DNA from 3 places in the Pseudomonas sp. GW821-FHT03A09 genome. Region 1 is predicted to be linked to each of the others. Evidence: predicted binding sites of a transcription regulator. Region 1 holds the regulator's gene; each other region holds the start of a gene.
What was found. Region 1 encodes FliA, which starts transcription of late flagellar genes. Its sites were predicted from a motif close to CTAAAGTTTNNNNNNNNNNNGCCGNTAA; they were not measured.
Positions count from the first base shown of each region.

Region 2: the regulator FliA is predicted to act here: its motif matches at 1,627-1,654, upstream of AC07V4_RS19890 (methyl-accepting chemotaxis protein).
Region 3: the regulator FliA is predicted to act here: its motif matches at 2,098-2,125, upstream of AC07V4_RS14850 (flagellar protein MotY).

Region 1 covers NZ_JBWKUX010000004.1:202,148-205,407, reverse strand. The annotation lists gene flhF (flagellar biosynthesis GTPase FlhF) at 1-616, shown strand, start outside; gene fleN (flagellar synthesis regulator FleN) at 722-1,555, shown strand; gene fliA (RNA polymerase sigma factor FliA) at 1,552-2,292, shown strand; gene AC07V4_RS08790 (chemotaxis response regulator CheY) at 2,461-2,835, shown strand; gene AC07V4_RS08785 (protein phosphatase CheZ) at 2,854-3,260, shown strand, end outside.
Region 2 covers NZ_JBWKUX010000011.1:32,129-35,388, forward strand. The annotation lists gene AC07V4_RS19890 (methyl-accepting chemotaxis protein) at 1-1,560, opposite strand, end outside; gene AC07V4_RS19895 (undecaprenyl-diphosphate phosphatase) at 1,790-2,620, shown strand; gene AC07V4_RS19900 (DUF1294 domain-containing protein) at 2,617-3,000, shown strand; gene AC07V4_RS19905 (MmcQ/YjbR family DNA-binding protein) at 2,989-3,260, opposite strand, start outside.
Region 3 covers NZ_JBWKUX010000007.1:109,548-112,807, forward strand. The annotation lists gene AC07V4_RS14835 (peroxiredoxin) at 1-213, shown strand, start outside; gene rnt (ribonuclease T) at 318-989, opposite strand; gene pyrC (dihydroorotase) at 986-2,032, opposite strand; gene AC07V4_RS14850 (flagellar protein MotY) at 2,189-3,097, shown strand; gene AC07V4_RS14855 (argininosuccinate synthase) at 3,228-3,260, shown strand, end outside.

The DNA of each region.
Region 1 (3,260 bases):
CCTGGCCAAGCTGGCCGCCCGTTATGTGCTCAAGTACGGCGCCCAGAACATCGCGCTGGTGAGCATGGACAGCTATCGCATCGGCGCCCAGGAACAGCTCAAGACCCTGGGCCGTATCCTCAATGTGCCGGTGACCCACGTCGACCCTGGCCAGTCCCTGGCCAATGCCCTCGACCCGCTGCTGCGCAAGCGCGTGGTGTTGATCGACACGGCTGGCCTGCAAGCCAGCGATCCGGCCCTGCGCATGCAACTCGAAAGCCTGGCCGGGCGTGGCATCAAGTCGAAAAACTACCTGGTGCTTGCAACCACCAGCCAGAAACAGGTTCTTACCGCTGCGTATCACAGCTACAAGCGCTGCGGCCTGGCCGGCTGCATCCTCACCAAGCTCGATGAAACCGCGAGCCTGGGCGAGGTGTTGAGCTTGGCCATCAGTCATGAGTTACCGGTCGCCTACCTGACCGACGGCCCGCGGATTCCAGATGATTTGCATCTGCCGCGTCGTCATCAGTTGGTCAGCCGTGCTGTCAGTGTGCAAATGCAAGAAGAGCCTAGCGAGGAAGCGATGGCCGATATGTTCGCCGATCTCTACCACAACCCGGCAAAACGGGTCGGTTGAGACAGGATGAGCGCCGTGAAATGTATCTACATTGATGGTCTGCAAGCGATTCACGCGGCCAAGCCATGTAGCCTGCGTCTAAGCAAGACAAGGTAAAGAAATAAAATGGGCAGCATGCATCCCGTACAGGTGATCGCGGTGACCGGCGGCAAAGGTGGCGTCGGGAAAACTAACGTGTCAGTGAATTTGTCCCTGGCCCTGGCAGAGCTTGGCCGTCGCGTCATGCTGCTGGATGCTGACCTGGGCTTGGCGAACGTGGACGTTCTGCTGGGGCTGACACCCAAACATACCCTCGCCGATGTGATCGAGGGCCGTTGCGAGCTGCGCGATGTGCTGCTGCAGGGCCCCGGTGGCATTCGTATCGTGCCGGCCGCCTCGGGCACTCAGAGCATGGTGCACCTGAGCCCGGCGCAGCATGCCGGCCTGATCCAGGCCTTCAGCGATATCGGCGACAACCTCGACGTGCTGGTGATCGACACCGCCGCCGGGATCGGCGAGTCCGTGGTCAGTTTCGTGCGCGCCGCGCAAGAAGTGCTGCTGGTGGTTTGCGACGAACCCACCTCGATCACCGACGCCTACGCCCTGATCAAACTGCTTAACCGCGACTACGGCATGAACCGCTTCCGCGTGCTGGCCAATATGGCCCAAAGCCCGCAGGAAGGCCGAAACCTGTTCGCCAAGTTGACCAAGGTCACGGATCGCTTCCTCGATGTCGCTTTACAATACGTCGGCGCAGTTCCTTATGACGAGTGTGTGCGCAAGGCTGTGCAAAAGCAGCGTGCAGTCTATGAAGCGTTCCCTCGTTCGAAGTGCGCACTGGCGTTCAAGGCTATTGCCCAGAAGGTCGATACCTGGCCGTTGCCTGCCAACCCGCGGGGGCATCTGGAGTTTTTCGTCGAGCGATTGGTGCATCAGACGAGCGCAGGACCGGTGCTATGACATCCAGCGGCTACAACCTTTACAAAAAGTCAGCACGTGACAGCCAAGGCGAATTGATCGAGCGCTATGCGCCTTTGGTCAAGCGCATTGCCTACCACTTGCTGGCGCGCTTGCCGGCCAGCGTGCAGGTGGAAGACCTGATCCAGGCTGGCATGATCGGCCTGCTCGAAGTGTCGACCAAATACGACGCGAGCAAGGGTGCGAGTTTCGAGACGTATGCGGGTATCCGTATCCGTGGCGCGATGCTCGATGAAGTGCGTAAAGGGGATTGGGCGCCGCGTTCGGTACACCGCAACACGCGAATGGTCAGCGATGCAATTCGCGCAATTGAAGCAAAAACAGGCCGTGACGCTAAAGATCATGAAGTTGCGGCCGAACTCCAATTGAGTCTCGATGATTACTACGGGATTTTGAACGATACCTTGGGCAGCCGCCTGTTCAGTTTCGACGACCTGTTGCAGGACGGCGAACACGAAGGGCTGCACGAGGACGGCGCGAGTGCACATCTCGAGCCGTCGCGCGACCTGGAAGATGAACGTTTCCAGGGGGCGTTGGCGGACGCGATTGCCAATTTGCCGGAGCGTGAGCGACTGGTGCTGGCGCTGTACTACGACGAAGAGCTGAACCTCAAGGAAATCGGTGAGGTCCTGGGGGTCAGCGAATCGCGTGTCAGCCAATTGCATAGCCAGTGCGCGGCCCGCTTGCGGGGGCGATTGGGAGAGTGGCGCGCGCGCTGACAGGCAGTGTGGGGACACTGCAGACGCTACCGACCTTGCCCCTGGCGAGGCCGGGTTCGTTCCGTGGTGCCCTGGGCAGTCCTTTTTGTGTAACGCCTGTTGATTGAAATGGCGCGTCCAGGTGCTGGGCGCGTTTAAGACTGCTTGGAGGTCGAATTGGACAAGAACATGAAAATCCTCATCGTTGATGATTTCTCAACGATGCGGCGGATCATAAAAAACCTGTTGCGTGACCTTGGGTTCACCAACACGGTCGAGGCGGATGACGGCATTACGGCGATTCCGATCCTCAACAGCGGGAGCATCGACTTTCTGGTAACCGACTGGAACATGCCGGGCATGACCGGTATCGACCTGCTGCGCCACGTGCGCGCCGACGAAAAACTGCGCAGCCTGCCTGTGCTGATGGTGACCGCTGAAGCCAAGCGTGAGCAGATCATCGAAGCCGCCCAAGCCGGGGTCAACGGTTACGTGGTCAAGCCATTCACGGCGCTGGCCTTGAAAGAGAAGATCGAAAAAATCTTCGAACGCATCGGTCATTGATGCTGCCACGGGGGAGCTATGGAGCATAACGAAACGTCACAGGGAGACTTCGAGTCGACCCTGAAAAAGCATGCTCACCAGTTGGTCGACAGCCTGGAAAAAGGCCAGTTCGGCGACGCGGTGCAGTTAATCCATGAGCTCAACCAGACCCGTGACCGCGGCCTGTATCAGGAAGTGGGCAAGCTGACGCGTGAGCTGCACAGTGCAATCGTCAATTTTCAGATTGACCCGCACATGCCCCAGGCCGAAGAGATTTCGCAAATCACCGATGCCACCGAACGCCTGTCCTACGTGGTCAGGCTGACTGAGGCGGCGGCCAACCGCACCATGGATCTGGTGGAAAACGCCACGCCTCTGGTCAACGGTATGGCCAATGAAGCCCAGGCCCTGAGCGTTGACTGGGGTCGCTTCATGCGTCGGGAAGT
Region 2 (3,260 bases), on a different contig from region 1:
TTGTTCTGCCGCCAGCGCTGTGCTGTGGGACAACCCGGCCGCTTGGGTGACGTTCTGGTTGATGTCTTCCACCACATGGGCCTGTTGCAAGGTGGCGCTGGCAATCGAGGCGTTTAGCCCGTTGAGGTTGCGTAGCGCCTGGCCGATGGCATTCAGGCTCGCACCGGCCTGGCCGGCTTGTTCTATGGTCAGTTGTGAGGCGCTGTGGCTGTCGCTGATGACTTTGACCGCCGCTTCGGAGTGGCCTTGCAGGCGCTCGATCATCACCTGGATTTCCGCGGTGGATTTTTGCGTGCGCTGGGCCAGCAGGCGCACCTCATCGGCCACTACGGCAAAACCACGACCTTGCTCACCGGCACGTGCGGCTTCAATCGCAGCGTTGAGGGCCAGCAGGTTGGTCTGGTCGGCGATGGAGCGGATCACTTCGAGCACGCTACCGATCTGGGTGCTTTCGCTGGACAGGATGCGGATCACCTCAACGGCCTGGTTGATGGTGCCGGAGAGCTGGTCAATCTGTTGCAAGCTGCCGTCGATATTCACCTGGCCCTGTTGTGCCTGGGCCTGGGCGTCGCGCATCTCGCTCGCGGCGTGCTCGGCGTTTTTCGCCACGTCCTGCACGCCATAGGTGACTTCATTGATGGCGGTGGCGACCAACTCCATTTGCTGCGACTGCTGCTGGCTGCGGTCATAGGCCTGGCTGGCGTTGGTGCCCAGCTCCGTGGACGACTGGCCCAGGGCATTGGCGCATGTCTGCAACTGGCTGACTACTTGGCGCAGCTTGGTGGTGAAGGCGTTGAAGTGCTGGGACAGTTGGGTGACTTCGTCGCGCCCGTGGGTGTCGAGGCTGCGGGTCAGGTCGCTTTCGCCACTGGCGATATTGGCCATGGCATTCACGGCCTGTTGCAATGGGTGCACGATGCTGCGGGCAATCAGCACCACCAACAGCGCCATCAGCACGGCAATGGTCAAGCCGATGAACGAGGCTTTCCACACCTGCACCTTGAATTCGGCTTGGACATCATCCACGTACACGCCGGAGCCGATGATCCAGCCCCATGGCTCGAACAGTTGGATATACGAGGTTTTTTCCACGGGTGCTTCGGCCCCTGGTTTCGGCCAGCGATAGTTGACGATGCCGGCGCCTTTGGCCTTGGCCAGGATCACGAATTCATTGAACACCGCAAACCCGTCCGGGTCGCGAATCGCCGAAAGGTTCTGGCCGTCCAGCTTGGGATTGGCGGCGTGCATGATCATCACGGGCGTGAGGTCGTTGATCCAGAAATAATCATCGTGGTCATAGCGTAACCCGCGCACCGCGCTCAAGGCCTGCTGTTGGGCCGCTTCCCGGGTCAGCACGCCGGTTTTCTCGAGGTTCTGGTAATAAGCCAGCACGCCGCTGGCGGTCTGGACCACATGTTGGGTCTGTTGGCGCTTGGCCTGGTAGAGATCGCCATGGATCTGCTTGAGCATCAGTAAGCCCAACGTCAGCAGCATCAACACGGCGACTATCAGGATCAGCCAGAGACGGCGGCTGATCGACATGCTGCGCAAACTGTTCATCGTCCTGTCACTCCATGCTTTTTATAGTTGTGGTGCTGCTTCGACATTTCCGGCGTGTCTGATAGGCTTTCGGCCTGTAATCGTAAAACCTGAGTACTGCCTGATTTTTCACGGAATTTTTGCAGTCCGGCGTGGATGATCCAACGCCTGGCCTTCAGCGCACTCATCATCAGTGAACCACTAGAAAAGACTAACGGGGCGTGCCTCGGGCATGACCTTTGGGGGAAATATGGATTTTTGGACCGCCATACAGGCATTGATACTTGGCGTGGTGGAGGGCTTGACGGAGTTCCTGCCGATCTCCAGCACCGGTCACCAGATCATCGTGGCCGACCTGATCGGTTTCGGCGGCGAGCGTTTTGAAGCGTTCAATATCATCATTCAGTTGGGTGCGATCCTGGCGGTGGTGTGGGAATTCCGGCGAAAGATCCTCGACGTTGTGATCGGTTTGCCGACACAACGCAATGCCCAGCGCTTTACCGTCAACCTGATCATCGCGGTGCTGCCGGCCGTGGTGTTGGGGGTGATTTTCGCCGACCTGATCAAGCACTACCTGTTCAACCCGATCACCGTGGCGACTGCGCTGGTGATCGGCGGTGTGATCATGTTGTGGGCCGAGCGCCGCCAGCATGCCGTGCACGCGCACACCGTGGATGACATCACTTGGAAAGAAGCGCTCAAGGTCGGCCTGGCCCAGTGCCTGGCGATGATTCCCGGCACTTCGCGTTCCGGCGCGACCATCATCGGCGGCCTGTTGTTCGGCCTGTCGCGTAAAACCGCCACCGAGTTCTCGTTCTTCCTGGCCATGCCAACCATGGTCGGTGCGGCAGTGTATTCGGGCTACAAATACCGTCACCTGTTCCAGCCGGACGACCTGCCGGTGTTCGCCATTGGTTTCGTTACCTCGTTCATCTTCGCGATGATCGCGGTCAAGGCGTTGCTCAAGTTCATCGCCAGCCATAGCTATGCGGCGTTTGCCTGGTATCGGATCGCGTTCGGCCTGGTGATCCTGGCGACGTGGCAGTTCGGTTGGATCGACTGGTCTGCGGTCAAGCCATGAGCATCCAGCACCCACGCTTGAAAGCGGCGATCTTTGTATTGCTGTGCGCCGCGCCGCTGATCGGGTCGGCGTTATTGTGGTATCGCGGCGAGACGCTGATCCCCCTGGTGGCCTATGGCGTGGTCAGCGTGGTGGCGTTTTTCCTGTACTGGAGCGACAAGCGCAAGGCGCAGACGGACGACCGCCGTATCCCGGAGAACATCCTGCACGCTGTCGAGCTGGCAGGCGGTTGGCCGGGGGCGTTGATCGCCCAGCAGGTGTTTCGCCACAAGACACGCAAGGTGTCGTATCAGGTGCTGTTCTGGCTGATCGTGTTGCTGCACCAGGTGTTCTGGCTGGATCAGCTGTTTCTGGGCGGTACCCTGTTGTCAGTCCTCTAGCAGCAGCCCGACCTGCGTGCGCTTGGGCAGTTTGCTGACCACCAACTGGTGGGAACGCTGCAACAAGCCACGCAGTTCATCAGCGCCCAGCGGGTAGGGCGTATTCATGATGATCCACTGCGCCCGCGCCAGGTACGGCGCCGGATGGATACCTGGGCGATCCACGTGGCCCAGGAACAACTCCTTGTCGACCTTGAAGGCCAACGAGTCACCGCGCAAATTCTGCACGGCGAACATCTTGTTGCCGGCAATCGAGAACA
Region 3 (3,260 bases), on a different contig from region 1:
ATCGACGACAAGGGCGTTGTGCGCTCGCAGATCATCAACGACCTGCCGCTGGGCCGTAACATGGAAGAGCTGATCCGCCTGGTTGACGCCCTGCAGTTCCACGAAGAGCACGGCGAAGTTTGCCCAGCCAACTGGAAAAAAGGCGACAAAGGCATGAACGCTTCGCCAGAAGGCGTTGCGGCTTACCTGACCGAGAACGCTGGCAAGCTGTAAGCCAAGTTCGAGGTACAAAAAAACCGGCCTGAGAAGGCCGGTTTTTTTATGCGCGGGAAATGGCTGTAGTGAGCGGGCTTGCCCCGCTCACTACAAAAGCGCTGTTAGTCGCCGAAATCTTCCCAGCCGCCCATCTGCTTCCAGCGATTGACGATGCCGCAGAACAGCTCGGCCGTCTTCTCGGTGTCGTAGCGCGCCGAGTGTGCCTCACGACCGTCAAAGTCGATACCGGCTGCCTGGCAGGCCTTTGCCAACACTGTCTGGCCATAAGCCAGGCCGGCGAGGGTGGCGGTGTCGAAGCTGGAGAACGGATGAAACGGGTTGCGTTTCATGTCCAGCCGTGCCACGGCAGCGTTCAGGAAGCCCAGGTCGAAGCTGCTGTTGTGCCCGACCAGGATCGCGCGTTTGCAGCCATTGGCTTTCAGCGCCTTGCGCACGCCACGGAAGATATCGGTGAGTGCCGCTTCTTCACTCACTGCCATGCGCAGGGGGTGATCGAGCTTGATCCCGGTGAATTCCAGGGCAGCCGCTTCGATGTTGGCACCTTCGAAGGGCTCGACACGGAAGAAGTGAGTGTGCTCCGGGTACACGAAGCCCTGCTCATCCATGCCGATGGTGGTGGCGGCGATTTCCAGCAGTGCGTCGGTGGCGCTGTTGAAACCACCGGTTTCTACGTCGATGACAACGGGCAGATAGCCGCGAAACCGCTCGGCCATCGGGTGACGGGAGCCACCACCACTGTGCTCGTGTTCGTCGTCGAAATGGTCTTCACTCACTTGTTTTCCTCCAGCAGGCGCCAGCGCAGTGTTTCACCGGCGCGCAGCGGGATGACAGTCAGCTCGCCAAACGGCAGGCTGGTAGGGGCGGTCCAGTCTTCACGAACCAGGGTAATGCGGTCGGTATTCGCCGGCAGTCCGTAGAAGCGCGGGCCATTGAGGCTGGCGAAACCTTCGAGCTTGTCCAGGGCGTTACGCTGTTCGAACGCTTCGGCGTACAACTCGATCGCCGCATAAGCGGTGTAGCAGCCGGCACAGCCGCAGGCAGCTTCCTTCGCGTGTTGGGCGTGGGGCGCGGAGTCGGTGCCGAGGAAGAACTTCGGATTGCCGCTGGTCGCCGCATCCAGCAAGGCCACTTGGTGGGTGTTGCGCTTGAGGATCGGCAGACAGTAGAAGTGCGGCCGAATCCCGCCCACCAGCATGTGGTTGCGGTTATAGAGCAGGTGATGCGCGGTGATGGTTGCGCCGACGTTGGCCGAAGCCTCGGTGACGAACTGCACGGCATCGGCCGTGGTGATGTGTTCGAACACCACCTTGAGGGTCGGGAACAACTCGACCACCCGGCGCATGTGTTCGTCGATGAAGATCTTCTCGCGATCGAAGACGTCAACATCACCCCGGGTAACTTCACCGTGGATCAGCAACGGCATGCCGACTTCGGCCATGGCTTCGATGGCTGGCAGGATCTTGTCGATACTGGTCACGCCGGAATCGGAGTTGGTAGTCGCACCTGCCGGGTACAGCTTGGCGGCGTGCACGAAACCGCTGGCTTTGGCCTGGCGAATCTCGTCAGGTTGGGTACGGTCGGTGAGGTAGAGCACCATCAGCGGTTCAAAGCGGCTGCCGGCCGGCCGTGCAGCGAGGATGCGCTGGCGATAGGCATCGGCTTCGGCGGCATTGCGGACCGGCGGTACCAGGTTAGGCATGATGATGGCGCGGCCGAACGTGCGCGCGACATCGGCCACAGTTTGGGGTAACGCAGCACCATCGCGAAGATGAATGTGCCAGTCGTCGGGACGCAGCAGGGTCAGGCGGTCGGACATTGGGGATTCCAGGCGGGTCAATCTGGTGGGAATGCTACCGGAAAAGACTCTTGCAGGCACTCGCTATCAAGTTTTACAGGACGCGACCGATATCCCTGGGTATGCCTTAACGATGTATGACGCTTTGAAGTGTTGTAGAAACCAGTGGAGCCTCCCGTGCGCCAGCATTATCTAGCCCTGCTCAGTGTGTTCGCCAGCCTGCCTGCGATGGCCCTCACGTTCCAGACACGTCTGGAGAATATTGAGTGGAAGGTGGAGGGCGATCAATTCGAGTGCCGTCTGACCCAGCCGATTACCGATTTTGGCTCGGGTGAGTTTGTGCGCCGGGCGGGCGAGCAAGCGACGTTTCGTCTGAAAGCCTACAACGGTTCGCTGGGCGCAGGCTCGGCTACCTTGTTGGCCGCTGCCGCCCCTTGGCAGCCAGGCCGGGGCGATATCAATCTCGGTGCCGTGCGAGCGGGCAGTGGTGACGTGCTGTTCAACAGTTCCCAGGCCCAGGCCGGTCGCCTGTTCAATGGTTTACTGGAAGGGCGCAGCCCGACCGTGCGGCATTACGGGCGTGAAGGCGGCTACTCGGAAATTCGCCTGCTGCCAGTCAAGTTCAACAAGGCCTTCAATGACTATCAGTTGTGCACTACCAAGCTGCTGCCGATGAATTACGATCAGGTCAAGCAGACCGAAGTCGGGTTTCCCGGCGGCGGTATTGAGTTGGACGCGGCGGCGAAGAAGAAGCTGGACGTGATTCTTGCCTTCATGAAAGCCGACCCCACGGTCAACCATATCGAATTGAACGGCCATTCCGACAACAGCGGCAATCGCCTGACCAACCGTGACGTCTCGCGCCGCCGTGCGCTGGCGGTGACGGACTATTTCAAGGCTAATGGCATCCCCGAATCGCAGATTACTATGCGTTTCCATGGTGAAAGCTACCCGCTGGCCCCCAACACCAATGCTGCCAATCGGGCGCGCAACCGCCGTGTGAATATTCAGCTTGAACGTGTGGCTGTACCCGAGAAACCGGCGCCTTCGGCCACAGGCCCAAGCAACCCTGCGCATACCTCTTGAAGGTGCGACCATCGGTCGCTCGCTCGACATAATCTGTCGCTTTATCTTCATTTGCTGTCGCGCCTCTGTAAATTCACGGTTTTGGTCGGTAGAATCGACGCCTTTCCGTACAACCCCGTGGAGTGATGGCATGGCCGACGTAAACAAGGTCGTTCTCGCGTAT